Regions from separate parts of the Virgibacillus salidurans genome, predicted to be linked through region 2. Evidence: riboswitches for the same ligand, from Rfam matches in the RefSeq annotation. Region 2 holds a riboswitch; the other holds the start of a gene.

Region 1 (16,065 bases), 1.4 Mb from region 2:
AATTTGATGAACTGATGAAAAACGGGATCAGGAAGAATTTGCTGGCAGATGGTTTTGACACGAAAGTAGTGGATAAATATATGGAACAATGTGATTCGGTGAATTATGCACCTACCAGCATGCGTAATATCATTTCCCAGATAAATGATACGATTTTAATTACAAAGCATATGTGGGAAGCGGATGAAATACAGCCACCTGATTTGGATAAAACCAACCGGAGAAATAATAAAGTTCCATTTCTCCAATTGCCTGAGAGTCATTCGCTGGACGCGATGAAAAATGGAATGAAAAACGTGGAGGATTGACGGAGCAAAATGTCAATCCTTCTGTAATGGAGCTTTCTCCACAACCCGTCCATTTCTGCCTTCTGTCGTTTCGGCATGTTTAAGTGAGCTGATAATTGCTTCTTCCGTTGTTTCGGTAACCGCCTGAAACAATTGGTTCATTATTGTGTGGTCATCACGAATAAAGTTCAGAGACTCTACAGCGGTATTTCTGTTATGGGAATACCTGTTAGCAGTAGAAAATGCTATAGCAATGTCGCCACTGCCGTTATCCATATGGCTTCCCGTGCGTGCGAGTCCAGTTGTACAACGCTTCGCTAGCCGCTTTAATTGGCGGTCGTAAAGGGGTGCATCTGTTGCAATGATCATCATAATGGAGCCATCAGGTGTGTTCATTTCGAGTTTGTTCCAATCCGCAAATAGTGCCTGCTCCCTTTTGCCAAAATTACTCAAAACGAGGCAGCCAACTGTGTAGTTTTCCCCTGCAGCAGTTACTTCACGTGAAGCTGTTCCGATTCCGCCTTTATAGCCAAAGCAGACCATCCCTTTGCCGGCTCCAATAGCACCTTCTAAGGCAGGCTTGTTTGTTGCGCTTTTAATAGCTTGAACGGCATGTTTGGGCTTGATTGCCTGATGCCGAATGGAATTTAGATAGCTGTCATTACACTCGCCTACAACGAGATTGATTGTACTTGTTGAATCACCAATTTCCTTATTTTCGTCAATCATGTACTGCAGGGTACCTTGCCATACTGCTCCAACACTAAATGTGTTTGTTAACATGATTGGCGATTCCAATAGACCCAGTTCTTCCATTTGGACGAGACCTGTCGTTTTTCCATAACCGTTGAGCACTGCACTGGCTGCACGAGTTTTCTGATTGAAAAGATTGCCTTTATGTGGAAGGATAGCGGTGACGCCTGTGCAGATTGTAGTTACTTCATCGATTTTTTCATATAATGTGACGTGTCCTACTTTCACATCCTGGACATCTGTAATGCAATTGGATTTTCCTTTTGGGAGAGGCATAGGTTGAGCTCCTTTTCTAGCTTGTCTGTGTTTGGTAAATGTTATTATACCAAAATGCCGTGAAGTATTTACACTTTTTGCAGGAATAAACCGGGAAACGCTGATAAAAAGTCGTGAACAGCCGATAAAATGCCATCAACCGCTGATAAAAGTCCCCGAAAAGCTGATAAAGTATGAGGTTCCGCTGAAAAAACAGTCCGAAACGCTGATAAATGCCGAACTACCATCTCGCACCAACTGTCGATTAACCCAGCAAATAAACATTCACTCAAACGCTATTTTTGCATTTTCCCAGAAGTCAGTGCTATACTATAGAAAATCAAATACGCAATATTCCTTCGGGGTCGGGTGAAATTCCCAATCGGCGGTGATGAAATCAATTCTTAGTCCGCGACCCGTATGGTTATGAAAACCAAGCGGTGGATCTGGTGAAACTCCGGAACCGACAGTTATAGTCTGGATGGGAGAAGGAATTTTTTAAGCAGCGAGTATGTTTCTAATCGAACAATGCATGGTTTTCATTATTCTGTCCATGTATCATTTTTAGATATACTTTTTTTAAAACTTGTTGATAAAAATTCTAACCCAGGCCTCTGAAGCGAATTCAGAGGCCTTTTAATCGTGAGGAGTGATTATTTGAATGACGAAGATTATATGCGATACGCGCTAGACCTAGCCCGCGGAGTTTCAGCGCAAACGAGCCCGAATCCCCCAGTCGGCGCAGTTGTTGTGAAAGACGGGGATATCATTGGGCTTGGTGCTCACTTAAAAGCAGGGGAAGCTCATGCAGAAGTGCATGCACTCGAAATGGCTGGGGATAAAACGAAAGGTGCAACGATATATGTCACGCTTGAACCATGCTCCCACCATGGTAAAACCCCGCCATGTGCTGATCTGATTGTAGAAAAAGGTATAGAACGGGCAGTTATTGCGGTAGCGGATCCAAATGAAAAGGTGGCAGGTCAAGGTATTGAAAAGCTTCTTAATGCTAATATACAAGTAGATCTTGGTGTATTGGGAAATGAAGCTGAAGAAGTAAATGCAGTATTTTTCCATTATACCAAAACCAAGACACCGTTTGTAACAGTAAAATCTGCTGTCAGCCTGGATGGAAAGACAGCGACAAAAACTGGTGATAGCAAATGGATAACCGGTGAAGAAGCTAGGCTTGATGTACATCATTACCGGCATAAGCATGACGCAATTTTAGTAGGTGTCAACACCGTAATTGCAGATAATCCCAAGCTTACTACAAGACTTCCCAATAGCGGGAAAAACCCGGTACGCATCATTTTGGACACCAACTTAAGAACGCCATTGGATGCTACTATTATTACTGATAATGAAGCCCCAACGTGGATTTTTACCGGAAGAAATGTAATAGAACAAGAAAAGGCTCCTTTTTTGAAAAAGCCTCAGGTGGATGTTATTCAGCTTGACGAGGAACAGATCGATATAGATACGGTGCTTGGGATTCTGGGTGAGAGAAAAGTTATGTCTGTATATGTAGAAGGCGGATCTGAGGTTAATGGCTCTTTTTTAAAAAAACAACGAATTAATCAGTTTGTTATGTATATGGCGCCAAAGTTAATTGGCGGAAAAGATGCACCAACATCATTTACAGGCGAAGGATTTCAACACATTGCTGAAGTTCTAGGTTTGACTATCAAACAAGTTGTAATGATTGGTGAAGATATTAAAGTTATCGCTGAACCGAGAAAGGAAGTATCAGATGTTTACAGGAATAATTGAAGAAATGGGCACCATGAAAAGTATGGAACATGTATCTGATCAGGCAGTTAAGCTGAAAATTGGCTCTGACAGCGTTATATCGGACGTAAACTCAGGGGACAGCATAGCGGTTAATGGCATCTGTCTAACTGTTACGGATTATAATTCGGAAAATTTTCAAGTGGATGTCATGCCTGAGACAATCAAATCCACTTCTCTGAGTGCATTAAAGCCAGGATCCAAGGTGAATTTGGAAAGATCCATGGCGGCAAATGGCAGATTTGGTGGTCATTTTGTTTCCGGTCATATTGATGGCAAGGGAAAGATTATTCGGAAGGAAAGACAAGAGAATGCGGTTTATTATGATGTTCAAATCGCTAAAGAACTTGCCCCATTTTTCATAAAAAAAGGATCAGTAGCTGTGGACGGAATCAGTTTGACTGTTTTTCATGTGGAGGAGAATACATTTACGATTTCCCTAATCCCACATACCGTCTCAGAAACTGTCCTAGGTGAAAAAAATAAAGGGGATACCGTTAATATCGAGTGTGATATGCTCGCTAAATATATGCAACAGATGCTGGAGCAACAAAAGCAAAACAGTGAAAATTAACCAAGAATTGCTATTACGCGAAGGAAGGGAAGCTTATGTTTCATACAATCGAAGAGGCAGTTTCAGATTTAAAAGCAGGAAAGCCGGTTATCGTTGTAGATGATGAGAATAGAGAAAACGAAGGTGACTTAGTTGCGCTGTCTCAACATGTGACACCAGAAATGATTAACTTTATGATTACACATGCAAAAGGATTAGTGTGTACATCGATTAAAGCAGATTTAGCTGATAAAATAGGGTTGCCTCTAATGACTAGTCAGAGTACAGATCCATTTGGCACAGCCTTTACTGTATCTGTTGATCACAAAGATTCAACAACAGGAATTAGTGCAAAAGAGCGGTCTCAAACCATTCAAGCGCTCGTTAATCCAGATGTGGAGGTAACAGATTTTAAACAACCGGGACATGTTTTCCCATTGATTGCAAAAGAGGGCGGGGTCTTGAGGCGACCTGGGCATACGGAAGCTTCGGTTGATTTAGCATCATTAAGCGGGGCATTTCCTTCAGGTGTCATTTGTGAAATAATTAAAGATGATGGCGAGATGGCAAGGGTTCCTGAACTAAAGAATATGGCGGAAACATTCGACTTGAAAATAATAACCATTGAAGCACTAATCGACTATCGAAAAAATAAATCAAGTCATATTAAGCGGGAAGTAGAAACAATTTTACCAACTGAATTCGGGACATTTAAAATATTTGGTTATACAAATGACCTGGATGATAAAGAACATATTGCGTTAGTAAAAGGAGACATTGATTCTAATTCAGATGATGCAATTTTGACGCGGATTCATTCCGAGTGTCTTACAGGAGATGTCTTTGGATCCCATCGCTGTGATTGTGGCCCGCAGCTCCATCAAGCACTGGCGGAAATTGAAGAAGCTGGACGTGGCGTTTTAATTTATATGCGACAAGAGGGCCGTGGTATTGGACTGATCAATAAACTTCGTGCATACAAACTGCAGGATGAAGGGTTCGATACGGTGGAAGCCAATGAACAGCTGGGATTTGCTCCGGATTTGCGAAAATATGATTTTAGTGCACAAATTTTAAAGGATTTGGGAGTGAAAAATATCCACCTTTTAACCAATAACCCTGAAAAAATAAAGGCACTGGAGTCGTTTGGAATAACGATGCAGTCACGTCTTCCTATACAAACAAATATGCGGGAAGAAAATGAAAGCTACATGAAAACGAAATATGTTAAATTAGGGCATTTACTATCATTTCATCACTAATAGAGGGAGAAGATTCTAATGGGAAGAACACTTGAAGGAAATCTGGTAGGCAGTGATTTGAAAATAGGAATTGTTGTAGCGAGATTTAATGAATTTATCACTGGTAAATTACTGGAGGGTGCAGTTGGCACATTGAAAAGACATGGGGTAACGGATGATAATATAGATATCGCATGGGTTCCCGGTGCATTTGAGATCCCTTTAATTGCCGGGAAAATGGCAAACAATCCAGCTTATGATGCAGTGATTACGCTAGGTACGGTGATTCGAGGCTCAACGCCGCATTTTGATTATGTATGTAATGAAGCTGCCAAGGGTGTATCCAATGCATCTGTCCAATCCGGAAAGCCGGTAATCTTTGGGATCCTCACAACAGAAACGATTGAACAAGCAGTGGAACGTGCAGGAACCAAGGCTGGAAACAAAGGAGCAGAAGCAGCAGTGTCTGCGATTGAAATGGCAAACCTCATAAAAGTAATCGAGGAATAATAGAAAGCCGGGAAAGCGACTGCGTTCAGCTTTCTCGGCTTTTTAGATGGAAAATCAGCTATGAGTACGATAAACTAGTAGGAAGGCTATTTATGAACGGGGGCGTTTACCATCAAACTATTAGTTACACAATTTATCATCATAGCTGTTATTTGGACAGGGATGGCTTTCTTTTTTTCTGATATGAATACGATGAGTCAAGCCATATTTTATATTGTTACGTCTTGGCTTCTGTTTTTACTCGTTATCATCGTTAAAACGTGGATCAGTAATAAAAGGAACAATACAGAATAGCTGCTGAAAAAGCGTGAGGAAGGGTTAGCATATGCTTAACATTGAAAATTTATATAAATCATATGGTGAAAAGATATTATTTAACGACATTTCATGCACGATTACCGAGCAGGAACGCATTGGTCTCATCGGTGTCAATGGTACGGGAAAGTCCAGCTTTTTAAAAGCAATAGCTGGTGTAGATGCACCGGAGAAAGGAACGATTAAGCATCCAAAAGATTATCATATTGAATATCTGCCTCAGGACCCGGAGCTTGATGGGAGCTTAACGGTGATTGAACAAATTTATTATGGGGATTCTGCCATTATGCAGGTCATGCGTGGCTATGAGCGAGCGCTGCAACGCTTGCAAAATAACCCAGGTAGTGACGACGTACAGTCCCAACTACTTAAAATGCAGCAAAAAATGGACGAGCATGAAGCTTGGGAAGCGAATACCACCGCAAAAACAGTACTGACAAAATTAGGAATAACAGATTTTGATAAAAATGTCACGGAGCTTTCTGGAGGACAGAAAAAACGTGTGGCAATAGCAAAAGCCCTCATTCAGCCAGCGAATTTATTAATACTGGATGAGCCGACCAACCATTTGGATAATGAAACGGTCGAGTGGCTGGAGAAATTTTTGCAAGGGTATAAAGGATCGCTATTGCTCGTTACCCATGATAGATATTTTTTAAATCGGGTAACCAATCGGATTTTTGAGTTGGATAAGGGAAATTTATATATCTATGAAGGTAATTATGAAGTGTTTTTAGAAAAAAAGGCAGAGCGTGAAGAACTGGAAGAGCGTAACAAACAGAAGCATCAAAACACATTAAAACGTGAAATTGCCTGGTTAAAACGCGGCGTAAAAGCTAGAGGGACAAAACAAAAGGCGAGAGTTGACCGTGTTTCTGAAATGAAGAAGACTACCTTTGATACAAAAAAGCAGGATGTAGATTTTCAGGTAGGGTCCACCCGTTTAGGAAAACAAGTCATTGAATTAGAGGATATTGAAAAAGCCTATGACAGTAAGAAGCTATTGAGGGATTTCAGTCATCTAGTTGTACCGCATGATCGTATCGGAATTGTTGGGCCAAATGGTTCCGGGAAAACGACGTTGCTTAATATAATGGCGGAGCGGATAAGGCCTGATCTAGGTGAAGTCAACATAGGGGAAACCGTTAAAATCGGCTATTATACACAAGGTGAGGAAGAACTCGACGGTAACATGCGGGTGATTGATTATATTAAAGAGGTTGCTGAAGTCGTTCATACAAAAGATCAGTCAGTGATTACGGCGGAGCAGATGCTGGAGCGATTTTTATTTTCTAGACCGGAGCAGTGGACCTATATTCGCAGGCTTTCCGGCGGGGAAAAACGGCGCTTGTATTTGCTTAAAGTGCTAATGACGGAACCGAATGTACTATTTTTGGATGAACCAACAAATGATCTGGATACTACTACATTAAGTGTACTGGAAGATTATTTGGATCAATTCCCTGGCGTGGTGATTACGGTGTCCCATGATCGTTACTTCTTGGATCGGGTTGTGGATCAGTTGCTCGTGTTTACAGGTGGTGGGGAAGTAAAACGCTTTTTTGGAAACTATAGTGCGTATTTAGAGGAAGTCCATGAGGTTTCAGAGAAGCAAGCGAAACCTGATAAAGTAGAGCAGCGGCCAAAAAAACAGAAGAAAAAGCTCTCGTACCATGAGCAAAAAGAATGGAACCAAATTGAGGATCAGATCATGGAGTTGGAAGAAAGAGTAGAAGAATTACAGCAAGAGATTATAGATGCAGGCAGTAATTCGGAAAAAGTTCAGGAGTTATTTGCCGAGCAGGAGAAGACAGAAGCGGAACTTGAGGCTAAGATGGAGCGTTGGGAAGAACTTTCACTGATGGTGGAGGAGTTGGAAAACAAATAATATACTACCTGAATAAGATTGGTGTTATAGATACAAGCTATAGTATAGCATCTTATTTAGGTGGTCTAACCAATGAGTGAAGCCCAAATGTATCAACGAATTTATGAATTGAGGGAACAACTTAGTGATGCTTATTCTAATTACTGGAACCTCTATTCGGATATGAGCACATGGTTTTTTTGGTTTAACCTGGCAAGTGTTGTGATACCATTTATTATCCTCTACTTCGCAATCGACAGAGAAAGGTTATTCGAAATTTCCTTTTATGGTTACACGGTACATGTGCTGTGGTCAAATGTGGATAATTTTTTAACCGCACAAAATTATCTCAGCCATCCCCACACCCTGACCGGGTTCATTCCTGCTGGGGTCACGGTAACGGCCGTTGTACTTCCAGTAACTTTCATGCTGCTGTATCAATATTGTACCAATAAGGGTAAAAATTTTTACCTTTATGCTATTGTCGCTTCCTTCATTTTTGGATGTGGGTTTGGTGGAATTTCAATGATCGTGGACTTACTGCGAATGCATAATGGCATGAATCTATTTTATTTATTCCTTATTGACATAGTAGTTGCGTTCCTCGCTCTGTGGATGACAAGGCTTTTCTTTAAAATAAAGAAGACGAAAAGAAAAATATAATCTTTTGTGAAAATCTTTATTTCATTTTTCTTCCATATCGAGTAAACTAAGGGTAGAAAATGAAAAGATGAGGGATTAATTCATGCAACATATATATAGCGATATTATCCAATTTCGAGGAAGTCACTATGATTTTGGCTATATGCAGGGGGAATTATTAAAGGGTTCTATTACAATTACAAATCGTAGGAAGCAATGGCAAATCAGAAAGCAGCGTTTTTCCATTAGTGAGAATGAAGTAAAACGAGCGATTTTACCGTTTGCTCCGGGGATTTGGGATGAGCTTATCGGCCTTCAGGATGGCCTGCAAATGCCGATGGAAGAGGTTTTAAAAGAATTTGGTGGATATCGGCTTGACTATGTTAAGAGTGGATGTTCTATTTTCACAGACTCTAATTATATGATTCGAAATTATGATTTTCATCCAAGAACATATGAGGGACGTTATACGATTTTTCAACCGAAGGATCAGGGCTATGCTGTTATCGGTCCATCCCAGCGGATTACAGGGCGGATGGACGGGATGAATGAGAAAGGGCTCGCGATGGGCTATAATTTTATCCACCGGAGGAAACCTGGTGAGGGGTTTATCTGTAACATGATTGGGCGAATGATCCTGGAAAACTGCGCTAATGTTTTTGAGGCAATTTCGCTCCTGAAGGAAATACCGCATCGCCACTCATTCAGTTATGTCGTATTAGATGAAAACGAGGAAACATATGTCATTGAAGCGACACCAAGAGGAGTGGAAGTTCGTCAGTCAAATGTCTGTACCAATCACTTCGAAGTATTAAAAGAAGAAAATCGTCATCATTTAGATGATTCATATAAACGAGTAGAAGCTATCAGGCAGCAGCAAAGCAAGGCTACGGACGAATACCAAGCATTTCGGATGATGAATGATACAGATAGAGGTATTTTTTCCGATAAATATAAGAACTGGGCAGGAACTATTCATACATCTGCTTATTTTCCGAAGCAACGGAAAGCATGGTTTGCTTTAGGTGGTGACCGTAAGCCGGTTATTTTTGATTTTGACAGGTGGCTTCGTGGGGAGCGAATTACAACAACGCGCATCTTAGGTGAGGTTGATACTGATCTGGCATTCGGACACATGGATGAAGTTGTACGATAGGCTTTCGGATAAATTGAACTGATTTCTGATTATTTTAAGGTTTAAAACGTATACTAGTAAGGGAAACTATCTATATGCAGAACTTCATTTTCAGCAGTAATAAAAGTATATCCATATTTCTTACTGCATATTGCAACTAAGGCTGTCACCGAAAGGCTTGGTGGCAACCAAGTTTTCTAATAAATGCAGTTATAAAATTACAAGGTTATATAGGAGGTAATTTAATGAAACTTTATCAGGTAAGAAAAGGGCAATTTGTGTTTTATAATAATGAATTGCACAAAGTGTATTCTGTAAAACCCGTGTTTAGAAAATCGATTCATCTATATCGATTGAAGGATATGCAGCAATTTTTGACAAGAGCTGCTGACATTGAATTGTATAGACCTCAGCATAATGACACATTTATCTTTTATGGAAAGCGGTATACAATTAATAAAGATTTGAGGCCAGAGCCAGGTGATTATATTCTAATCATAAAACCAACGCCGGATTTTCTGGATCATTACTCCCTTAATGAGATTGAGAAAGTAGAGAGTATTGAAGATGGAAATGTAGTCACAACAAAAGATAATGGTGTAAAACATAGTGAATATGTTGTTATGGTTCCTGGAAAGTCAGATGCCAGCCAGGAAATTGCCTATCGTGATAAAAACCTGGTGCCGGAAGCACAGCAAATTGAAGATGAGTCCATTACTTATTTATCAGAGAAAGATAATACATTAAAACCGGTAGTAGGCGATATCTATATTGATGTCAGAAATGATACAAAAGCAATGATTGTTGCAATGACAGAGGATGAAGTTGTATTTGGACATGGAGTCCGTGTCCATGTTGCAGAGCTACTGGATGAAAATAATTTTACACTTGTGTACCGTTTTGAAGAAGATTTATAAGCAATGAAATCCCAGCTGAAATTTACGGCTGGGATTTTTGATTTAGGCTCTTTTCGTAAGTATGGTTGGTATTTAAAATCTTCGTAGTTGATGTAGAAGACGAAGCAGTTACTGTTTGCTATAATCACCGTTCGGGTCAGCGAAGGGCGGATGCTTTCCGCGGGCACGGCCTCAGCCCCTCGAGAAAACCACTCTCAGGTCTTCGGACACGTGCTATTCCCGCAGGAGTCACCGCCCTTCGCTGACCCGAACTGGTGAGATGGTTTGAATACTGATTACTAATGCAATTTAGCGGCAAAAACCGGAACACTCAGCGGAGGAAACACATGTAGACTCCTGCGGGAGGAAAGGCCTAGGCGAGACCCGGAGTGCGTAGCACGAGGGGGCTCACCAGCCGCCCTAAGGTGCGCGAAATGTGTTTCCGGAGCGAAGTCTAAGCACCCAACTATCATTAGAATTTTCATTATGTCGTCTTTTATATCTTTTGTGTCAAAAGCCACAATTTAGAAAACAGTCTTGATTGATTAAACCAACTTTTTAACGATTTTGTTCAATCAATCATCGCTGATGCTTTATAACCAAGAACATTAACAGGATCCTTTGGACTAGAATAAGGAGGTGCGTAGGCAAGTTCCAATTCAGGCAGATCCCTTGCAGTTAGTTTGGCTGTGATGGCTGTTGTCAGCACTGCAAGCCGTTTATCGACCCCGTCAAATCCGACGACATGCGCTCCATATAGACTTCCTGTTTTATCATTAAATAAAATTTTCAACCAGAGCTTATCAGATCCGGGATAGTATCCGGCATGAGAATAAGATTGTAATGTAGCTTCTTTAAATGTATACCCTAAATTTTTCAAAGTGGCACTGTTATGTCCTGTTGCTCCAACGGTTAGGTCAAACACCTTTAAAATAGACGATCCGAGCGTCCCTTTATATGGAATGTTTTCACCACTGAGATGACTGGCGATAATAAAAGCTTGTCTGTGTGCCGGCCATGCAAGAGCTGTATGTCTTGGTGTTTGTGCAATTAAATCCTTTGTTTCAACAGCATCACCTAACGCATAAATATCCGGATCAGTCGTCTGCATGTATTCACTTACAGAGATGGCGCCTGTATTTCCGAGTTTTAAGGATGCATCAATAGCAAGACGCGTATTTGGTTTAACTCCTGTTGCCATGATTGTCATATCTGCATGTAAGGAATTTCCGCTGTTAAGCTGGATCGTTTTCCCTTCATTAGAATAGCCGGCCAGCCCATCGTCTAAAATTAGCTTAACACCTTTTTCGTTTAGGTGGTCTTCAATGATAGCAGCCATATTTTTATCGACTGATTTCATTACCTGGTCAGATCTATCAATGATCGTACAATCCAATCCTAAGGCATGCAGATTTTCGACCATTTCCAAACCAATAAAACCAGCTCCGATGATTGCTGCGGTCTTTGGCTGATTAGTTTTGATATAATTGTGTATTTCATCCATGTCTGGAACCGTATGCAAGGAAAATATACAAGCTTCATTTCTTCCTGTCACGTTTGGAACGACGGCTGATGCGCCTGGTGCTAGGATTAGTTTGTCATAAGTTTCTTTGTATATATCTGATTCATTTCTTACCTGAATTTGTTTGTTTTGGCGGTCAATACTTGTAACTTCAGATCCTGTTCTTATTGTGACATCATATTTTTCACTAAATGTAGATGCAGGTATTAATAAATCATCTCTACTTTCGACGACTTTTCCAATATAATAGGGCATCCCGCAATTAGAGAAAGAGATATGATCACCTTTATCAAACATAATAATTTCAGATTCCTTATCATTCCTGCGAATTTGAGCCGCAACAGTTGCTCCACCGCCAACTCCACCGACAATTAAAATTTTTTGTGCCATCTAATTCGCTCCTTATTCTAACGTAGTATTTATACCAAATAAAGGAAATCGACTCTACCGCCAATTTCCACCAATCCGACATCTTTTCTATAGGCTGTTTTCTAAAAAATTGTTGCTTTTGATAAGAATGCGACGTAGTATACCGCTACGGAAATACACTACGCGCACCTTAGGGCGGCTGGTGAGCCTCCTTGTGTTGGCGCACTACGGAGTCTCACCTAGGCCTTTAGCTCCCGCAGGTAGATTTAAAGCAACAATACTTACGAAAATATCCTTCCTACATTGATCCCAAGAAAACGATTATAATCGTAGCAGGAACGACCCATCGCATAATCTGAAACCATACTTGATAAAGTCCGGGAGATAATTTATTACTATAGGAAAACTCCTCTTTTATAAGTGTTTTATCCATTCTAAAGCCAATGAATAAAGCAATTAGTAAACAGCCACCAGGAAGCAGGATGTTACTTACGAGATAGTCAGTTGCGTCAAATACGGTTAAACCGAAAATGGTAAAATCCGCTAAGACATTTGATGACAATGCTGCTGGGATTCCTGCAATAAAAACAATCATACCAGCTACGGCAGCGACTTTTCTTCGAGATCGTTGTTTTTTTTCTGTGAAAGCAGAAGTGATAATTTCCAGCATGCTGAATGACGATGTCAGTATCGCAAATAAGAATAACAAAAGAAACAGACTTAGGAAGACCTCACCAAATGGCATCTGTGCAAAAGCCTCCGGTAAAACCATGAACAGTAATCCAGGTCCTTCCGTTGGTTCAAGCCCAAACGCGAATACAACAGGGAATATAGCTAAACCGGCTAGCAGTGAAACGAATATGTTCATAATCGACACAGACCCTGCGGACATTGGAAGACTGATATCTTTATTTAAATAAGAGCTGTAGGTGACCATCACCGAGAATCCGACAGCTAAGGAAAAAAAGGATTGCCCAAGTGCATACAGAACACCTTCACCAGTAATTTGTGAAAAGTCCGGCTGCAGGAAAAATGATAATCCTCCCATAGCACCTTCAAAGGTTAACGCACGAATGACGAGAATAATGAAAAAGACAAATAATAAGGGCATTAATACTTTACTTGCCTTCTCAATCCCATTTTTGATCCCAAATGAAACAACGATTATGTTAATGATTATAAATAACGCGAGACCGAAAATCACGATCAACGGATTTCCAGTAATCGTCGCAAATAATGCTTCATAATCGGTGTTGTCCTGAATGACCATCCCAGGAATGGACATAGCGCTGTAAATTAACACCCAGCCGCCTACCACACTATAGAAGGACATAAGGAGGAATGCACCGACAACACCCCAGCGTCCGATAATGGATGACCAGCCACTTTTAGGTGCAAGCGTTTTATAGGCACTGACCGCTTCCTTTTGTGATCCTCTGCCGATAATGAATTCGGCAAGTAAAATAGGCAGTCCAATAATAACCGTAAATAAAATAAATAGCAGGAAAAAAGCACCGCCACCGTTCATTCCCGTCATATAAGGGAACTTCCATATAGCACCAAGGCCGATTGCAGCCCCTGCGGATGATAAAATAAAGCCAAGCTTTGTGGCCCATTGATCGTTTTTAGCTGGCATTGTACGACTTCCTTTCTGATATACCTTTTTTGATTTGTTGGACAAATTTTATTGACCTTTCGACTAGAAGTCAAGTCTTACTTCTACATTTCTGTTCGAATATCCCATAATTCCGGGAAAAAATAATGGTCCAGTACGTTCTTTAAATAGCCAACGCCAGAAGACCCGCCAGTTCCCGTTTTATGGCCGATAATTCGTTCTACGGTTTTCATATGTTTAAAGCGCCATTGCTGAAATGAATCTTCAATATCCACCAGTTTTTCTGCCAACTGGTATAGTTCCCAGTATTGATCGACGTTTTTATAAACAGTAAGCCAGGCCTGTTCAACAGATGCATCCTTCTCATATGTTTTTGAAAAATCACGCTTTAAAATGGCTTCATTAATCGGAAAGCCAACTCCAGCCAGTGTTTCAATTGCAACATCATAAAGCCCTGGGGATTGGTATGCCTTTTCTAACATGGCATAAATCTCTGGATCCTTTTCATAGATCTTCAGGATAAAAGATGTTTTATAGCCAAGTACAAATTCTACAAGTCTGTATTGATAGGACTGAAAGCCAGATGCATTGCCTAATTTCCCACGGAATTCCATGTATTCTGCTGGAGTCAACGTTGATAAAACGTCCCATGCTTGAATCATCTGTCGTTGGATATTAGAAACACGTGCCAGCATTTTAAAGGAAGCTTGCAGATCACCTTGTTGAATAGCAGTGATGGCACCCTGTATTTCATGAATGGTTAGTTTGAGCCAAAGCTCGCTGACATGATGAATGATAATGAATAACATTTCATCATGATGGCCGGATAACCTTTTTTGACTCGATAATAAAGTATCAAGCTGCAGATAGTCGCCATAGGTCATTTTTTCAATGAAGTCAGTATGGATGCCTTCTTCTGATTTAAATGTATCACTAGTATACTTATCTGTCATGATTCATTCTCCTCATTGATGGGACGTAAAACTGCACGAACCGGGCTGCCGTCAGCACCGTGAATGGCCAGTGGCAGTGCGACTAATTCATAAAGACCTTCCTCTACACGATCGAGCATAATATTTTCTAAAATATTAATACCATTTCTGTAAAGTGCATGATGTGTCTCTAGCTCTTTACTGTCGGGGGCGTCGACCGATGGTATATCAACACCTAATAATGCTACGCCTTTTTCCTGTAAAAAGGCTGCGATATCAGGATCGAGATTTGGTATTTGATCCGGAAAATGTTTCGGGTTATTCGGTAGGGAGGTGCGTAATAAAACTCGGGGTACATTCTCCCATTCAAATTCCTGTAAGACTGCTGCAGTTATTTTATCTGTATGACTTACATCGATGACAATTGCCTTTCCGATATACAAGTCCAGATCCAGCTGTTCTACTGTCTTTCCTGCTGAGTCATAATGAAATGGTGCATCGATATGTGTGCCAATATGTAAGCTTGTTGTCATTTGCCCGATATTAGCAGGGCCAGTTTCTTCTTTTGTGAACGTAGGTGAATAGGAGAAGGGAGTATCTCCTGGAAATTGTGCGATTTCATTTGTTAGCGACTGAGAAATATCTATCCAATTTGACATTATGCGATTACACCTCGTTTATTTTCATATTTTTTATAGCGTTCTTCATCCATGATGGTTTTTAAAATTTGTACCATTTGCCAGACCTCTTCAAATGTATTGTATAAGGCGACAGGTGCTAGACGTATGCCATTCGGATTACGAAAATCCGGGATGACTTTATCTGCTTTTAATGCCCTGCAAATACGAGCAGCTTCCGGATGTTTCAAATAAACATGGCCCGCGCGCATGCTCTCATCTTTTGGGTTCGCAATTGTAAAATTGTAATCGGTTAGTTTGGTTTCAATCAATTCCATTAAATAATTCGTCAATTGGAGCGATTTTTGGCGGATGTGATTTATCCCTGCTTCCTGGAACATTTCCAGAGATCCGAGTAACGGCGCGGCACTTAATACATGCGGTGTGCCAATTTGGTATGCTCCCACGTCGCCAGCTGGTGTAAGGGTGTGCTCCATATCGAATTGCTTTTCTTTGGATGAGCTAAACCAACCAGCAAGTCCCGGTTCGTTGCCAAAGTGTTTCTCATTCATATACAATCCCCCAACACTGCCGGGACCTCCGTTCAAATGCTTATACGTACACCAGAAAGCAAAGTCGACGTCCCAATCGGATAATTGATGAGGAATAGATCCAATCGAATGGCATAAATCAAAGCCAATTAGGATGCCGCGTTTATGCGCTTCCCTTGTTAGTTTTTCCATATCTAAAATTTGACCACTTCGA
Region 2 (16,065 bases):
TAACGTCCACCGACATCATCAGGGATGACAAACGTTTCATAGCCTGCTTGATCTGCACTTGTTTTTAGCGCACCTTTTTCCTTATCTGTTGTTGCGTAAATACGATTTTTTGCTTCTTCGGTTCCGTATTTTTCTTCCAGGTACTTTTTGAAAATACGAAAAGCTACTGCGGGCTCTGTGGTTGTCCCGCTTTTTGAAATAACGTTGATCGAAACATCTTTATCTTTTAATACATCAAATAAGTCATACATGTAGGTGGAACTTAAATGATGGCCAACAAAAATAATTTGTGGCGCTTTTCGTTCTTCTTTGGCTAATAGATCTTGAAACGAATGGCTTAGCATATCAAGTGCAGCTCGGGCACCTAAATAGGATCCGCCAATACCGATAACGAGCAGAACATCCGAATCTTGTCTGATTTTCTCAGCGCTTGCTTTAATCCGAGCGTATTCTTCTTTATCATAGTTCTCAGGTAAATCCATCCATCCTAAAAAGTCATTACCTGCTCCTGTTTGATTATGTAACGCATTATGGGCAGTTTGTACAAAACTATCCAAGCTATTTAATTCTTCCTTATTAAAAAAACCTAATGCTTTGTCATAGTTAAATGAAACATGTGTCACCTTAGTTACCTCCTTGAAGTTTTTTACAATTTAACTTTACCCAAGTGACTACTTAAAATCAAGAAAAAGAGGTACACGCAAGTAGCACCCTGCATATACCTCATGTATTATTTCTTGGACTGTTTAATCCATTCCTCGAGTTTATCTTTTAATGTGTTGAAGCCAGCTTCTTCACTATCTTGTTGTTTATCGGTGCTGCTTTTTGGGGGTTTTGCCGGTTTTGCTGGTGCTTCTTCTGTAGCCCGAATAGATAATGAAAATTTATTATTTTCTTCATCTACGTTTAAGACCTTAACTTTCACTTCATCTCCAACTGTTAGATAATCATTAATATCTTTAACAAATCCATGTGTTACCTCGGAAATATGAACTAAACCTTGAACTTCCTCATCTAAAGCAACAAACGCACCATATGGTTGTATGCCTGTAACTTTTCCTTCAACGATTTGGCCTGTCTCAAATTTGTTCGTCATGCGGAACAACTCCTATATCTATATTCATTTCTTTTTACACAATAAAATATTTTATCACAAACCTTTTGTTGAAGCAAAAATTATTAGTTGTTACCAGGCAGTAATAGTTATTAGAATATCACCCTCCTCAAGAATGAAATCTGCTTTTGGATTTATATGCCATTCTTCATCTCGTATCAGTCCAAGCAAGAGTTGATTTTCTTGCAATAAAAAGGTTGAAGATTGCAGGAATGATTTGTCCATGAGCGATTCAGGAAGTTTTATATGACTGAATTGCTGGTTTTTTAATACCTGTAGAACAGTATCAAACGGCATCGCATCTTCTGCACTTGAAAGCTCATGATAAAGTAATGCACTCATAAAGTCATTTGATTTAATAATTGTCGATGCCCCCGCACGCAGAGCATTTTCAATCTGTATTTTTGATAATATTTCGGCAATGATCGGAATTTCTTTGTTATTCCCCCGAACGGCTACAGTGGTTAATATTGTATTGTTATCTGATTGGCGTTCGTTTTGATTGATATCAGCTGTTATTACCACGCGTTTTGCTTGTTCAATGTTCGCTTGCTTTAACGTCTGGTCCTCTGTCGGGTCCCCATGAATGAAATGGACGGGATAATGTTGGAATGCCAGATGGTTCAATGAACGGTCAATGAGAACGATACGAACATCTGGATCATTATCTATCGTGATATCAAGCAATTGTCTCGTTCGTTCATTCCATCCGATAAAAATAAGGTGGCCGCTACTTTTAAAAATAACTTTACCGCTTTCCAAATCCTGTTCATGTTTAATCGAAACGGAAGCAAAAGAAGTAATGTAGAAGGCGATTAATCCGCCGCCTGTGAGGATTAATAGGATAGCGACAATTTTACCGGGAATCGTGAGGGGAACAAAATCCCCGTAACCTACTGTAGCTGCTGTAACAAAGGCCCACCATATTCCATCAAAGATAGTAGGGAACTGTTCTGGCTCTACAAGGTAGATGATAAAACCAAAGATAATCATCAATAGGAGAATCGTTATTAATAGCCTGATGGTAATAGGAAGCCGGTAATAGACATTTTTAAATAGTTTTATACTCATCCTGCTCACCCCCTCATGTCTCATTAGTATGGACAAAGGGTTTAGCAGACTATACAAAAAGGCTGACGCAAAATGCGTCAACCCCCGCGTTAGTTAGCTATTTTGTAAAGTTTGTTTGATACTAGCATATACATCATCCCAGAAATCAGTATTGTCCCGGAATGATTTTGTCATAAATACAAGCATTTCTTTCAATTTTTCCTTGTAATCTTCGGCATCTTTGGCGGGCAGTGATTGGCGTGCGTCGTCACTAAATTGCTGGACCTTATCAGCGCGAGGGCCCCATTTTGCCACTTCATTTCCGTGTTCATCAATAAATATGAAAATAGGAATCGAACGTGATTTGCCATTTGTTAGGTATTGATCCATTAATTCCAGATTTTGATCACGAAGCAGCATCCGCACATCTATATCGGATTTTTCCGCAAGTCGAAGTAAGACCGGGGTATTCATCATCGCATCACCACACCAATCCTCTGTTAAAACGATAGCACGGAGATTTTTAGCTTTTATTTCCTTAAAAAATGCCTCATCATTTGGTAAGGTGAAATTATCGTAAACATGCAGGAGGTTTTCCTTATGCTCTTTCATGGATTCAATATATGTATCAGGTGACATTGCTTTTTCATACCATTGATTTAAGTCCATTATTAACCGCTCCTTTTTTCACTTGTTAAATTTAATTCTACCCATTTGCATACGCATCGTAAACAAATGTGCTCTTAACATAAAAATTTGCTATGATGGTACTAACGTTTTACGCGAAGGAGGAATAACATGAAAAGATCAGAACAGGATTTCTTAGTAGAGCTCCTGCAAACGCCATCACCGTCGAGTAATGAAATGGCGATACAAAAGAAATGGATGAATAATGTAAAAAGTTTTGCTGATGAGATAAGAACCGATAATGCCGGTAATGTCATTGGTGTGCTAAACCCGGAGGCCCCTTTTAAAGTATTACTAGCAGGACATAGTGATGAAATCGGACTTGTGATTAACCGTATTGATGAAAATGGGTTTCTGCATTTTGATAAGATGGGCGGAATCAATCCAAAGGCTGCGGTCGGTATGAAAGTAACCGTGCTCGGATACAACAAGACTGTTATAGGTGTTATTGGTGTGAATGCACAGCATCATGGCGGCTTGAAAGATGATTTTAATCTGGAAGATTTATTTATTGATTGTGGGTATAAAACAAAAGATGAAGCAGCGGAACATGTCCAAATTGGCGATCTTGGTGTATATAAAACAGAACCGGAAATCTTGATGGATCGCTACGTGGCAGGGCGTGGTTTAGATAATCGCACAGGTGCGTTTATCGTAGCAGAAGTGTTCAAGCGCTTAGCAGACAAAGGCTGCCAAGTTGGTGTCTATGCTGCAAGCACGGTGAATGAAGAAACAAATATGGGTGGTGCCTATTTTGCCGCTGCAGGTGTTAAACCTACAATGGCTATTGCTGTTGATGTTACATTCGCAACAGATTACCCTGGTGTAAATAAGAACAAACATGGTGATATCCGCCTTGAAGGTGGGCCGGTCTTAGCAAAAGGAGCACCGATCAATAGGAAGATCAATAAACTGCTGGAGAATGCGGCACAAAAATTAAACATGAATGTGCAGTATGAATTAACGCCAAGAATGACAGGGACAGATGCAGATCGCATGCGTTTGACCGGTCAGGGGGTTCCAATATCTCTTGTATCCTTACCATTGCGTTATATGCATTCACCTGTTGAGACAGCAAGCCTGATGGATATTGATGAGGAAATAGAATTGATGGTAACGATGATTTCTGAACTAACAGGAGAAGAAAGTCTGAACCCATTGGAAGATTAATTTGTTACTGAAAGTGAGCCTTATGCCTGGATTCTTTAACCAGGCATGGGGCTTTTTTCTATTTTACGGAGAAATGTCAATATTACAGGAAGTAGGACTTAATAATGGTTATAATATTAAAATATTTCGAAATACATGACAAATGAACCTTAAATTGTAATTTTACATAGATCATACGCACCTATATTTCCATTTCTATGAAAAATTGTTTGTAATAGTTGTGATGTAGCAGGTCTATTTATCCATCTTTTTGTAAAGCAGAAAACCCGTGTTAATAGATTACCTCTCTAAAATGCTTTTGTATCAATCGTTGGCGCTGTATTGAAAAAGTAAATGCTATGAACCTGAGTCAATAACCTATGAAGTAAATCCAGAAATAATAATACTAATCTATCAATTTTGAAAGTTCTATTTTGGATCGACATATTTCGACACCGTTTAACCTTGAAATCTATTATACTTACACCAACAACTCAGATTCTACAAACATCACCACAAACAGCTGTCAAGCAACACTATATTTTTTTACAAAGGGGGCGGGGAGTTTTATATAGTGTAGTTATTTTCAGCGTGTTTAGGAGACTGTTTTTAAATTGAGGGGAGGAATAGATTTTGAAACATAAGAAAAAACGTCAGGTTAGAGCATTTAGTATTGCTGCATCGTTTCTAATGACTTTTTCTTTAATTGCACCAGGAATTTCGCATGCAGAAGCAAATAGTAAATTACACCAATCTGCAGTCGACTCCCAGAAGGTAACGCAAGCAAAAGTGACTGATCGCCTACAAGAGGAGTTTAGCGAGAACGACAAAACAACATTTTTAATTAAATTTAACGAAAAAACGGATACAGCACAAATAGCTGAAGATGCGAGAGCTAATGCCGATCAAGCGAATCTATCAGCGCAAAACCAAGAGCATATACAGCGATCAGCTGTTGTGTCTGCATTAAAATCAACTTCTCTGACTTCACAGGAAAATGTAAAACAGTATCTGGAACAAGAGGTTGAGAATGGGAATGCTGAAAATATTAATTCTTATTATATTGTAAATGGTATGGCGGTAACTGCTACAAAAGAAGTGGCAGAAAAAGTTGCCGCATTTGCAGAAGTTGAAAAGATTTTACCTAACGAAACACGTGAATTGTTCACAACAGTTACAGAGGATGCGGAAACACCTGAATCTTCCATCGAAAATGTGGAGTGGAATGTAGAACGTGTAGGCGCACCACAAGCTTGGGATATGGGCGCTGATGGTTCAGGTACGGTTGTAGCAAGTATCGATACAGGTGCCCAGTGGGATCATCCAGCTTTGAAAGAAAAATATCGTGGCTATGACGCGCAGACGGATGAAGTCGATCATGATTTCAACTGGTATGATCCTGCTGACGGTGAGACTGAGCCTTATGATCAAAATGGACATGGTACGCACGTAACAGGAACGATGGTAGGAAGTGAACCAGACGGATCCAATCAAGTCGGTGTAGCTCCCGGTGCTCAGTGGATTGCTGTTAAAGCATTTGGAGTGGATGGAACGGCAACTGATGCAGATTTATTAGCAGCAGCAGAATGGATTTTAGCACCAACGGATTCTGAAGGAAATACGAATGTGGATATGGCGCCAGATGTTGTTAACAACTCATGGGGCGGTGGACCTGGTCTTGATGAATGGTATCGTGACGTTGTCCAGAACTGGAGAGCAGCGGATATTTTCCCGGAATTTTCAGCTGGAAATACAACACTTACCAACCCAGGCGGTCCGGAGTCCGTAGCTGTTCCGGCAAATTACCCTGAATCATTTGCTACTGGAGCAACTGACATTGAAGATGCGCTTGCAGATTTTTCCCTGCGCGGACCTTCCCCGTATGATGAGGTGAAACCTGATATTTCTGCTCCCGGCGTAAATATTCGTTCCACTGTACCCGGAGGCGGGTATGAAGGCGGCTGGAATGGAACGTCAATGGCTGGTCCTGCTGTTGCGGGGGTAGCAGCACTGTTAAAAGATGTGGATGCGAGTTTAACCATTGATGAAATGGAAGAAATTTTAACATCCACTGCTACGACGTTAACGGATGAAGAATATCCGGAGTCTCCAAATAATGGATACGGATATGGATTAGTTAATGCACATGATGCAGTAGCATCTCTAGTAGATGGTCTTGGAACATTGGAAGGACAAGTTACAAAAGAAGGTGACGATACAGAAGCACCTGCTTTTGAACACGAAGCCCCTGCAGAAACATATGCTGGCATGGATTTAGATTTAACCATTCAGGCTAGTGATAACATTAGTGTCGCTTCCGTTGAATTAAACTATCAGGACAATAGTGGGGACTGGCAAACTGTAGAAGCATCCCGAACTTCTGGTGATTTTACAGATGGAGAATATGCTGCAACCATTCCTGGCGAGGGTATCGATGGGGATTCTCTGACCTATTACTGGAAAGTGAATGACTTCGGAAATAATGAAGTAACCAGTGATGAGTACGTTGTAACAGTAGAGCAAGGTATTACAACAGGATATTTCGAGGACTTTGAATCTAGCCCGGCCGGTTGGACTTCATTCGGCGAAAACAATAGTTGGGAATGGGGCGCGCCAACATCCGGACCTGAGGAAGCTGCATCCGGCGAAAATCTGTATGCAACCAATCTGGATGGTCAATATGATAGTAACGCAAATGCAACACTTGTGATGCCGCCAATTGATCTGCCGGAAGGGGATTCATACTTGCAGTTTGAACAATGGCATGATTTAGAAGCCTATGAATCAGGCAATGCGTATGATTTTGGCCATGTTTTTATATCAACGGATCAAGAGGAATGGACACAGCTTACTAGAATGCAAGGTTTAACAGATGGTTGGGAAAGTGCAGAAGTAGACTTATCCGATTATAGTGGCGAGCGAATTTATATTGGTTTCAATTTCACCTCTGACCTTAGTGTCACTAGAGATGGTTGGTATATTGATGATGTAGCGCTATCTGAGGAGCCAGAAAGTGATACTGTATCATTAGGGGTCGCTCCTGGTAACGGCAATTCCATCGGATTACTGAACGGTCATCCGGCCATGAATGCGCTAAAAATGACGAATAATGAACTTGGGGTAGAAAAAGAAAATGATGGTAAAGCGGCCTTGAAAGAGAACGTGAATCCGGCGAGTATTGCACCAGTATTGCCTAAGGAAAATCCACCGGCTGAGGAAGAAGCAGTTAATCCGGCTGTTTTACCTATAGGCGCTCAAGTGAGTGTGCTTGAAACCGGTCGATCCGTAAATACAGATCCAGCAGATGGAACCTATTCCTTACTTCATGCTGCAGGGGAATTCACAGTAAAAGCTGAATCTTATGGATTCCATTCGGATGAACAAGCCGTAACAATTGAGGATGAGGAAACGACTGAGGCGAATTTCACATTAGAAGAAATCGATCAGTATTCCGTAAGTGGAACAGTTACGGATGTGGCAACAGGTGAACCGATAGAAGGTGCTACGGTTCTTGTTGTAGAAGATGCAAACATTGAACCTGTAGAAACGGATGCAGACGGGAATTACGTTCTATCTGCATATGAAGGTACGTACACATTACGTGTTTTAGCAGGCGGTTATCATGCAACAGAGGTTGAAGTTAACCTGGAAGAGGACGCAGAAGCAGATGTTGCACTTGAGCCATTCTACACTGTACCTGGTGGAGAAATAGGATATGATGACGGAACCGCTGAAAATGCACGTGCTTTCTATGATACAGGTAATGGCTGGGCAGTGAAAATGTCCCTGCCGGAGGGTGAAGAATCCGCTGTCGTAACAGATGGTGTATTTAAGTTCTGGGACGCGGAATTCCCTGTCCCTGGTGGCACCGAATTTGCAGTAGAAGTATGGGATGCATCAGGTGCAAATGGACAACCCGGTGAGAAAATTGCCGGTCCAATAGAAGCTGAAGCTATACGTGATGTGAATGAATGGACAGTCGTTGACTTGTCCGAGCACAGCATTACGGTGGATGGAGATTTCTATATGGTGTATATCCAAACACAGCCTAATACAGGAGCTCCTGGGCTAGCAACTGATGAAAGTAGTCCAAATGCCGAGCGCAGCTATCAATTAGTTGGTGGAGCATGGTCACAGTCTCCTGCTATTGAAGGAAACTATATGATCCGTGCTCGTGTCAGTTATGAGGCGGAGGAACCTGTTATTACTTCACCGGCAGAGGACCTTATCACAAATGAAACAGAGCTAACTGTAGAGGGTACCGCTTCTCCTACAACTACCGTTCAATTGTTAAATAACGGAGAAGAAGCTGGAACAGAGGAAGTTGGAGATAATGGTGAATTTGCAATACCAGCAGACTTAATAGAAGGTGAAAATGAACTTACAGCAGTATCCTTACTTGATGGAGCTTCCGTAGGGGAATCTGATCCTGTTACAGTCATGCTGGATACCGAATCACCTGAATTAACGATTGATAATCCGGAAGACGGGGAAAAATCAAATCGGGAAACAGTGACTGTGGAAGGAACTGTTTCAGATGCCAACCTTGATTATGTGGAAGTGAACGGTCAAGCAGCAGATGTTTCGGATGGAAGCTATTCCAAGCGAATTTTGCTGGACAACGGAGAAAACGAAATCGAAGTTGTTGCAACGGATTTAGCAGGAAATAGTCAAACAGAATCTGTTACCATTGACGTGGACTTCACGGCACCTGAAATCGATAACCTAACACCAACGGAAGATGTATATATCAATGCAGGTGAAAGTGTGAATATCGAATTTGATAGTGAGCCAGGGCAAAGAGCTACATTCTTTATCCATATGCCACTAACAAATGAGCGAAGCAGTGTTGCCAATGCAACAGAGCTTCCGATGATGGAAACGTCAGAAGGCCATTACGAAGGATGGTGGACAGGAACAAATATCGAGGCTGAAGGCGCTGTTATTGAAGTGAAAATCGTGGATGACTTTGGTAACGAAACGCGTCAGCAGGCGGAAGGTAAATTATTTATTAATGCTGAGTGAAGATTAGATTATGCAAAATTGAAGGTGTAGAAGTGATGAGCTTCTGCACCTTTTCTTTTTAACCTGAGATAATTTATTTGCAAATGAGGTGAAATCGTGTATAATACAATTAACAATAAAATAATCGATTCCATATCTTCGGGGCAGGGTGAAATTCCCGACCGACGGTGAGGAGCTTATATGAGCTCTAAGTCCGTGACCCACAACGCATTTTGCGGCGTGGTTGACCTGGTGAAACTCCGGGACCGACAGTACAGTCTGGATGGGAGAAGATGTCGAGCCAAATTATAGTGCATGATGCGCTTTAATTTTTCTATGAATAATCTACCACCCTAAAGCCCCATTAGGCTTTAGGGTTTTTATGTGTATTTTTTTATAGGAGAAAGGCTTATCCTTCATCGAACGAGATAGGAATCGATTTAAGATGAAGGAGGAGAAGATGATGCAAACGAAAGGTGAGCAGTCATCAAAGCTTTTAAAACTTATTATTCTAGCATTACTGGGGACCATTTCACTCGTACTGTTTTTCTTGAATTTCCCTTTACCATTTTTACCTGCTTATTTAAAAATTGATTTTAGTGATGTACCAGCATTAATTGCGGGATTCATATTTTCACCAGTGGCTGGTGTTATTGTCGTAGCTATTAAGAATGTTCTTTACTTACTTGTTTCCGGAGCTGGTGATCCGATAGGGGTTGCTGCAAATTTCTTAGCAGGTCTTATGTTTGTTGTACCTGTCTCCATGCTTTATCACAAATTCAAAGGTGTAAAAAGTGTCGTTTCGGGATTGGTAACCGGGACAATTGTTATGGCTGTTGGGATGAGCGTATTAAATTACTTTTTCGTTTTACCGGCATATGCATGGTTCATGGGCTGGGAGATGACAGAACAGGTAAAATGGATATCCGTCATTGCAGGTGTTCTGCCATTTAATATTATAAAAGGCGTTGTTATAGGGTTGCTTTTTGTTCCCTTATTTGTGAAAATGCGAAGTTGGATAGAACAACAGCAAGCGAAGTTGGTATAGGATAAATAGGGTAAAGCTAATCCGTTGAGGGTTGGCTTTATTTTTTTGTAGTGATTCATCCGTATATATATTTTCGGTCGTCATGGACCGGTCATGAGCCGTTCATGGCTACCGTTAAACCGAATGAAATGCCTTCAACGTCGCCATAAGCCGTTGATGACCCCCGTTAACCCGAATAAAATGTGTTCAACGTCGTCATGAACCCTTATAACGACCGTTTATACTTCTTTCTCAGATTTTGGTTGCCAGGGTTCACTCTAGGTTGACGATCATTCTGGCAGCTTTTCTAGGATTTCGGTAATCAAGATCACGAGTTAGTAATCTCACCATAAACAAAGCCCGCCCCCTTTCAAAAGGGGCGGACTCCACATTATTTTTCTTCCTCGACTAGGTTCCGTGCTTCTGGCTGTGCTTCCAAGCGTTCCAGTGGTATTGGTTTTCCTGATTTTTCACTTAAGCCGTACGTGCCGTTTTCAATGCGTTCCAGTGCATCATTGATGTCCTGCAGGCGATCTTCTCGAACGAGGTTGAGTCCCACGTCACGCTGTTGTTCAAATTGTTCTGTACCTATATCTCCCGGATGATTATCATAGTCTGCCAGCTCTTGTGTCTCATCGTTCGGGTTAGTACCTTTATTTGATTCAAGCTTCTCTTCATTTTCTTCTTTCAGTCCTTGTAGGCGTTTTTTGAAATACTTTATTTTTTCATCTGTCAGTTCCTTGTGTTTGGACATACGAATCACCTTTCTTTATTTCCGTCTTGGAACGACTCCTATCGTACATCTTGATACTGATATAAGATACCCAAGTTCATCTATTATTTTTATATCCCATACCATTGTTGTTTTACCTGTATGAAGCGGGGTAGCCTTCGCTGTTACGACACCGTCCCGTTTGCTTTTTATATGATTTGCGTTAATTTCGATGCCGAATATACTTGATTCTTGCGTGTCGACATGTGCATTTGCACCGATGCTGGCAGCGGTCTCTGCGAGGGCTGCACTTGCACCACCATGCAAAAACCCCGCTGGTTGATGTGTTCGCTTATCAACAGGCATACTCAGGACAACCAAATTTTTATCCAGGGATACTACTTCAATTCCGAGTGCTTCTATTAGCGTGTTTTCTAATGTCATTAAAAATGTCTCCTCTGTTAAATAACCGCACTAATTAATAAGGATAGACCAAGTAAAAATCCATAGAATGTATTTGTTTTTCCTGTGGCGGCCATCGCAGGCATCATTTCGAGTGGCTGTGTTTTGCCGCGGAATTTTTTAATTACGTCTATTGCTTTTATAATACTGATAAATGTGATAAGCGACCATAATGGCAGTATTCCTGTTATAATGTAAATTGCTGTTAGAGCATAAGACGTGATAAATAATGCTGCCAGGAAATTAACCGCATTTTTCCTACCAAGTAAAATGGCGATTGTTTTACGGCCGTTTTCTTTGTCACCATCCAGGTCACGGATGTTATTTGATAACATAATACATCCAATGAAGATAGCTACAGGGATGGATACCCAGATAACATTTGCAGTTACTGATTGTGTTTGGATGAAATAACTAATGCCTATAATGACGGTTCCCATTAGAAATCCGGAAAAAAGTTCACCAAACGGTGTGTATGCGATTGGATAAGGTCCTCCTGTATATAAATAACCGATTATCATACATACTAAACCAATGACTGCTACCCACCAGCTGGATGCGATGCATATATAAATGCCAAGTACACCCGCAATACCAAAGAACACGAATGCTAAATTTAATATCTTTTTCGGTTTGATGCCGTCCCGTACAATTGTCCCCCCGATACCGACAGAGTCTTTCGTATCCAGGCCGCGAACAAAGTCATAATATTCATTAAACATATTTGTGGCGGCTTGGATAAGCATGGATGCCACCAACATCGCAAGAAATACGAATATATTTATAGAACCCTCTGTAAAAGCAAGCATGGAACCGACAAAAACCGGGACAAATGAAGCTGTTAATGTATGTGGCCGCATGAGGCGCCACCAAACTTGAAATCCATCTTTTTCATTCAAAGCTTGCTTTACATTTACTTTATCTGTTGATTGCATTGGATGTTTCCCCCTGAAATATATCAATATCATTAATATAAGGAAATTGTTAAAGCGTGTCAATTGTCGAAATGTAGAAAAATAGTCCCTTTCCTTGAGAAACAGACAAAAAGAGAATAAAATAGAGATAAAGTTCGCCATCGTAAGTTTAACGGAGGTTTATCAGATGATTGAAACAAAGGAACAACCAATAGAAGATTTACTAAATAAAGCAATTGAAGAATTGCAATCAAATGAGGATTTTCAACTCGTCAGTGTGACAAAAAAAATAACAGAAACGAATCCGCTTCGTTTTTTTGAAGAGGCTAAGCAGCTTCATAAAAACCGTATTTTCTGGACAAGTACCGAAGATGATTTTTATGTTGTTGGTATTGGCAATGCACATGAAATTACTACAGGCGCTGACTCTCGCTTTGAAGAAACGGAAGCGTTATGGAATAATATATTAGCTAAAGCAATCATTCATAATCCATATAAGCAAGCAGGTACCGGGATTACGGCACTGGGAGGAATGGCATTTGATCCGCAAAAAGAACAAACCGATCTATGGAAAAAATTCAATCCCAGCCAATTTACCGTGCCGGAATTTATGTTAACGAAACATAATAATGCCTATTATTTTACAATCAATGTGAAAGTAACTAGAGAGGACCATCCAGCTCAGCTTGCAACGCAAGTAAATCAAATGGAGTCTGAACTCTTTAGATATACGGCAAATCCTTCTAACCATTTAAATCTAAAAGAAAAAATAGAGATTGAACCAGACAAATGGAAAGAAACTGTCCGGCAGGCAAGAGAAGAAATTCGAGCAAATAAAGCCGATAAAATCGTCCTTGCAAGGGAGATGCGCTTAAAATTCGAAAAGCAAGCAGATATTGCCACCATTTTAGAAAAATTAATGGATAAACAAGCCAACAGTTATATTTTTGCCTTTGAAAAAGGGGCTGATTGCTTCGTTGGCGCAACCCCAGAGCGATTAGTGAAACTTGAAGGGGATCACCTTTTATCGACATGTCTGGCTGGTACTGCACCAAGAGGGAAAACAAAAGAGGAAGATGTAAAAATAAGCCAGGAATTGCTTCATGATGAAAAAAATCGTCAGGAACATGACTTTGTTGTAAGAATGATTAAACAAGCAATGACTCATTATTGCACGAAAGTTGATATACCGGAAGCGCCGGTTATTTACCCACTAAATAATTTACAACATTTGTATACACCGGTAACAGCTCGTCTGAAAAACGGGTATAGCATTTTTGATATTATTAAACAACTTCATCCTACACCTGCACTTGGGGGTACACCGCGCAAGGAATCATTGGCATTTATCAGAGACCATGAGTTACTGGACCGGGGCTGGTACGGCGCGCCTATTGGCTGGTTGGATAGTAATCAAAACGGTGAATTTGCTGTTGCGATCCGTTCCGGGCTTATACAAGGAGATGAAGCCTCATTATTTGCCGGGGGAGGAATTGTCAAAGATTCCAATCTGGAGGCAGAATATGAAGAAACAATGATTAAATTTAAACCAATGCTTTCTGTTCTAGGAGAATAAAGATGAATCATACAGAAGTTTTAACACGCTATACAGCTAATTTTGTAGATGAACTTACCAAAAACCAAGTTACAGACACGGTTATTTCACCGGGATCCAGATCGACACCACTCGCATTAACGTTTGCGGAACATGAACAAATGAAAGAGTGGATCATCCTTGATGAGCGATCAGCCGCCTTCTTTGCGCTAGGCATTGCCAAAGCAACAAAACGTCCGGTTGCGCTTGTATGTACTTCCGGTACAGCGGCTGCTAATTATTTCCCTGCCATTGTAGAAGCGTACTATAGCAGAGTACCCCTAATCGTTCTCACTGCAGATCGGCCCCATGAATTGCGTGATGTCGGTGCACCACAAGCCATTGAACAGATGAAGTTATACGGGGACTATGTGAAATGGTTTAACGAAATGGCGCTGCCTGAGGCTTCCCCGGCCATGCTTGGGTATGTAAGGAGTAAAGCAGCACGATCTGTTTACAAGGCTAAGGAAGGAAACCCCGGTCCTGTCCATTTGAACTTTCCATTTCGGGAACCACTTAGCCCTGATTTTTCATTGGAAAATATTTGGGGAGATCAGAGAGTTCAATCCTATAATCCAACATTTGCCGGTATGAAACGATTGCTAGAAGATGATGTAAATCAACTGCTGGAAAAATTTCAAAGCAAGGAAAAGGGGCTTATTGTTTGCGGTCCGCAAGTGGATGCGAATCTTGCAGAAGCCATTACGAATCTTGCGGAAGCGTGGGGTTTGCCTATTCTTGCAGACCCTTGTCCCAGCTGAGGGCAGGTGAACATGATAAGACGCATATTATTGAAGGATATGATGCAATCTTAAGAAGCGAAACAATTCGCAAACAGCTGAAGCCAGACTTTATACTTCGCTTTGGCGCAATGCCTGTTTCCAAGCCCTATCTTTTCTACGTGAAACAGCATAAGGACGCGATGCAATTCATTGTGGAAAATGATGCAGGGTACAGGGAACCTACAGGTAATGCAACCGAATTTATTTTCGCAGACCCGAACTCGCTATGCGAGGATCTTATCACGAAATCGCCTGTCAGGCATTTTAATAAAGACTGGCTGAAAACTTGGCAGGAAATGAATCATACGGCGAAGAAACACTTGCTGGATGGAATTGAAACGCAGATTACCGAGGGAGAGGCTGTAAGCGGAATGATAGATACTATTCCTGATAACAGCAGCCTATATGTTGGAAACAGCATGGCAGTTAGAGATGTGGATACCTTTTTCATGACAACGGAAAAGAACATTTCTATACTGGCTAATCGGGGTGCTAACGGAATTGATGGAATGGTATCAAGCGGGCTTGGTGCGGCAGCTACCGGGAAACCAACAACATTACTGCTTGGAGACTTATCATTTTTCCATGATATGAATGGCTTACTTGCGGCAAAACATTACAAGCTTAATCTCACCATCCTATTAATCAATAATAACGGGGGTGGAATCTTTTCCTTCTTAGGCCAAGCCAATGATCAAAAGCATTTTGAAGCATTATTTGGTACTCCTGTTGATATCGATTTAGGACAGGCAGTTGCCATGTATGGCGGCACACACACTGTCGCCCGACATAAATCTGAACTAAAAGATGCACTTACAGCAAGCTACGAAAAACTGGGGTTATCTGTCGTTGAGGTGCAAACAGAAAGAACCACAAATGTGGATTGGCACCGCGAGAAATGGCACGCAATTGAGCAAGAACTCCTCATGAAGGGGGAATGACCGATTGTTTTTTTCAATTAATGATGCTTCCTATTGGTATGAAATCCATGGGGAACCCGGCAATCCACCTGTCGTCATGCTGCACGGGTTTACAGGGAGCATGTCCACTTGGGCTGATTTTATTGCAAACTGGAAAGATGAACTACGAATTATTACCATTGATTTACCTGGTCACGGACAGACAAAAACACCATCGCCCAGAACAATGGAAGCATGTTGCGCTGATTTAAGGGCATTATTTCGGTATTTGCAGCTTGAAAAATTTCATTTGCTTGGTTATTCGATGGGTGGCAGAACAGCTTTATCTTTTGCTATTGCCTACCCGGAACTCGTCCAATCGTTAATTCTAGAAAGTGCATCGCCCGGTTTAGACACAAAGCAAGAACGCGATCAGCGAGTGGAGAAAGACGAACAGCTTGCACAAAAAATAGAAAATGAAGGTGTGGCATCCTTTGTTGATTTCTGGGAAAATATCCAACTGTTTCAAACGCAAAAAGCGTTGCCGAAACACGTGCAAGCGGAAATCCGACAAGAACGATTAGCTCAATCAGCACAAGGGCTCACGCAATCGCTTCGACACATGGGAACAGGGTCTCAAGCCTCCAGGTGGAATGAGATGGAACAATTCA

The links. A riboswitch is a leader RNA that binds a small molecule or an ion and turns the genes downstream of it on or off. The one in region 2 is predicted to bind FMN.
Region 1: another riboswitch for FMN. It lies ahead of ribD (bifunctional diaminohydroxyphosphoribosylaminopyrimidine deaminase/5-amino-6-(5-phosphoribosylamino)uracil reductase RibD); the one in region 2 lies ahead of KFZ58_RS12040 (ECF transporter S component).

Annotation. Positions count from the first base shown of each region.
Region 1 covers NZ_CP074373.1:926,023-942,087, forward strand. The annotation lists gene KFZ58_RS04990 (DUF6933 domain-containing protein) at 1-308, shown strand, start outside; gene KFZ58_RS04995 (DmpA family aminopeptidase) at 321-1,316, opposite strand; FMN riboswitch at 1,647-1,792, shown strand; gene ribD (bifunctional diaminohydroxyphosphoribosylaminopyrimidine deaminase/5-amino-6-(5-phosphoribosylamino)uracil reductase RibD) at 1,953-3,068, shown strand; gene ribE (riboflavin synthase) at 3,049-3,660, shown strand; gene KFZ58_RS05010 (bifunctional 3,4-dihydroxy-2-butanone-4-phosphate synthase/GTP cyclohydrolase II) at 3,696-4,901, shown strand; gene ribH (6,7-dimethyl-8-ribityllumazine synthase) at 4,920-5,390, shown strand; gene KFZ58_RS05020 (ABC-F family ATP-binding cassette domain-containing protein) at 5,716-7,593, shown strand; gene KFZ58_RS05025 (hypothetical protein) at 7,666-8,235, shown strand; gene KFZ58_RS05030 (C45 family autoproteolytic acyltransferase/hydrolase) at 8,318-9,370, shown strand; gene KFZ58_RS05035 (hypothetical protein) at 9,595-10,266, shown strand; gene KFZ58_RS05040 (CoA-disulfide reductase) at 10,817-12,157, opposite strand; gene KFZ58_RS05045 (sodium-dependent transporter) at 12,435-13,772, opposite strand; gene kynA (tryptophan 2,3-dioxygenase) at 13,856-14,704, opposite strand; gene kynB (arylformamidase) at 14,701-15,342, opposite strand; gene kynU (kynureninase) at 15,342-16,065, opposite strand, start outside.
Region 2 covers NZ_CP074373.1:2,330,665-2,346,729, reverse strand. The annotation lists gene KFZ58_RS12070 (glucose-6-phosphate isomerase) at 1-623, opposite strand, end outside; gene yugI (S1 domain-containing post-transcriptional regulator GSP13) at 731-1,096, opposite strand; gene KFZ58_RS12060 (potassium channel family protein) at 1,187-2,242, opposite strand; gene KFZ58_RS12055 (thioredoxin family protein) at 2,279-2,833, opposite strand; gene KFZ58_RS12050 (M20/M25/M40 family metallo-hydrolase) at 2,963-4,021, shown strand; gene KFZ58_RS12045 (S8 family serine peptidase) at 4,691-9,025, shown strand; FMN riboswitch at 9,156-9,303, shown strand; gene KFZ58_RS12040 (ECF transporter S component) at 9,468-10,052, shown strand; gene KFZ58_RS12035 (TraR/DksA C4-type zinc finger protein) at 10,423-10,785, opposite strand; gene KFZ58_RS12030 (hotdog fold thioesterase) at 10,801-11,187, opposite strand; gene KFZ58_RS12025 (1,4-dihydroxy-2-naphthoate polyprenyltransferase) at 11,205-12,140, opposite strand; gene KFZ58_RS12020 (isochorismate synthase) at 12,307-13,695, shown strand; partial or broken gene menD (2-succinyl-5-enolpyruvyl-6-hydroxy-3-cyclohexene-1-carboxylic-acid synthase) at 13,698-15,436, shown strand; gene menH (2-succinyl-6-hydroxy-2,4-cyclohexadiene-1-carboxylate synthase) at 15,441-16,065, shown strand, end outside.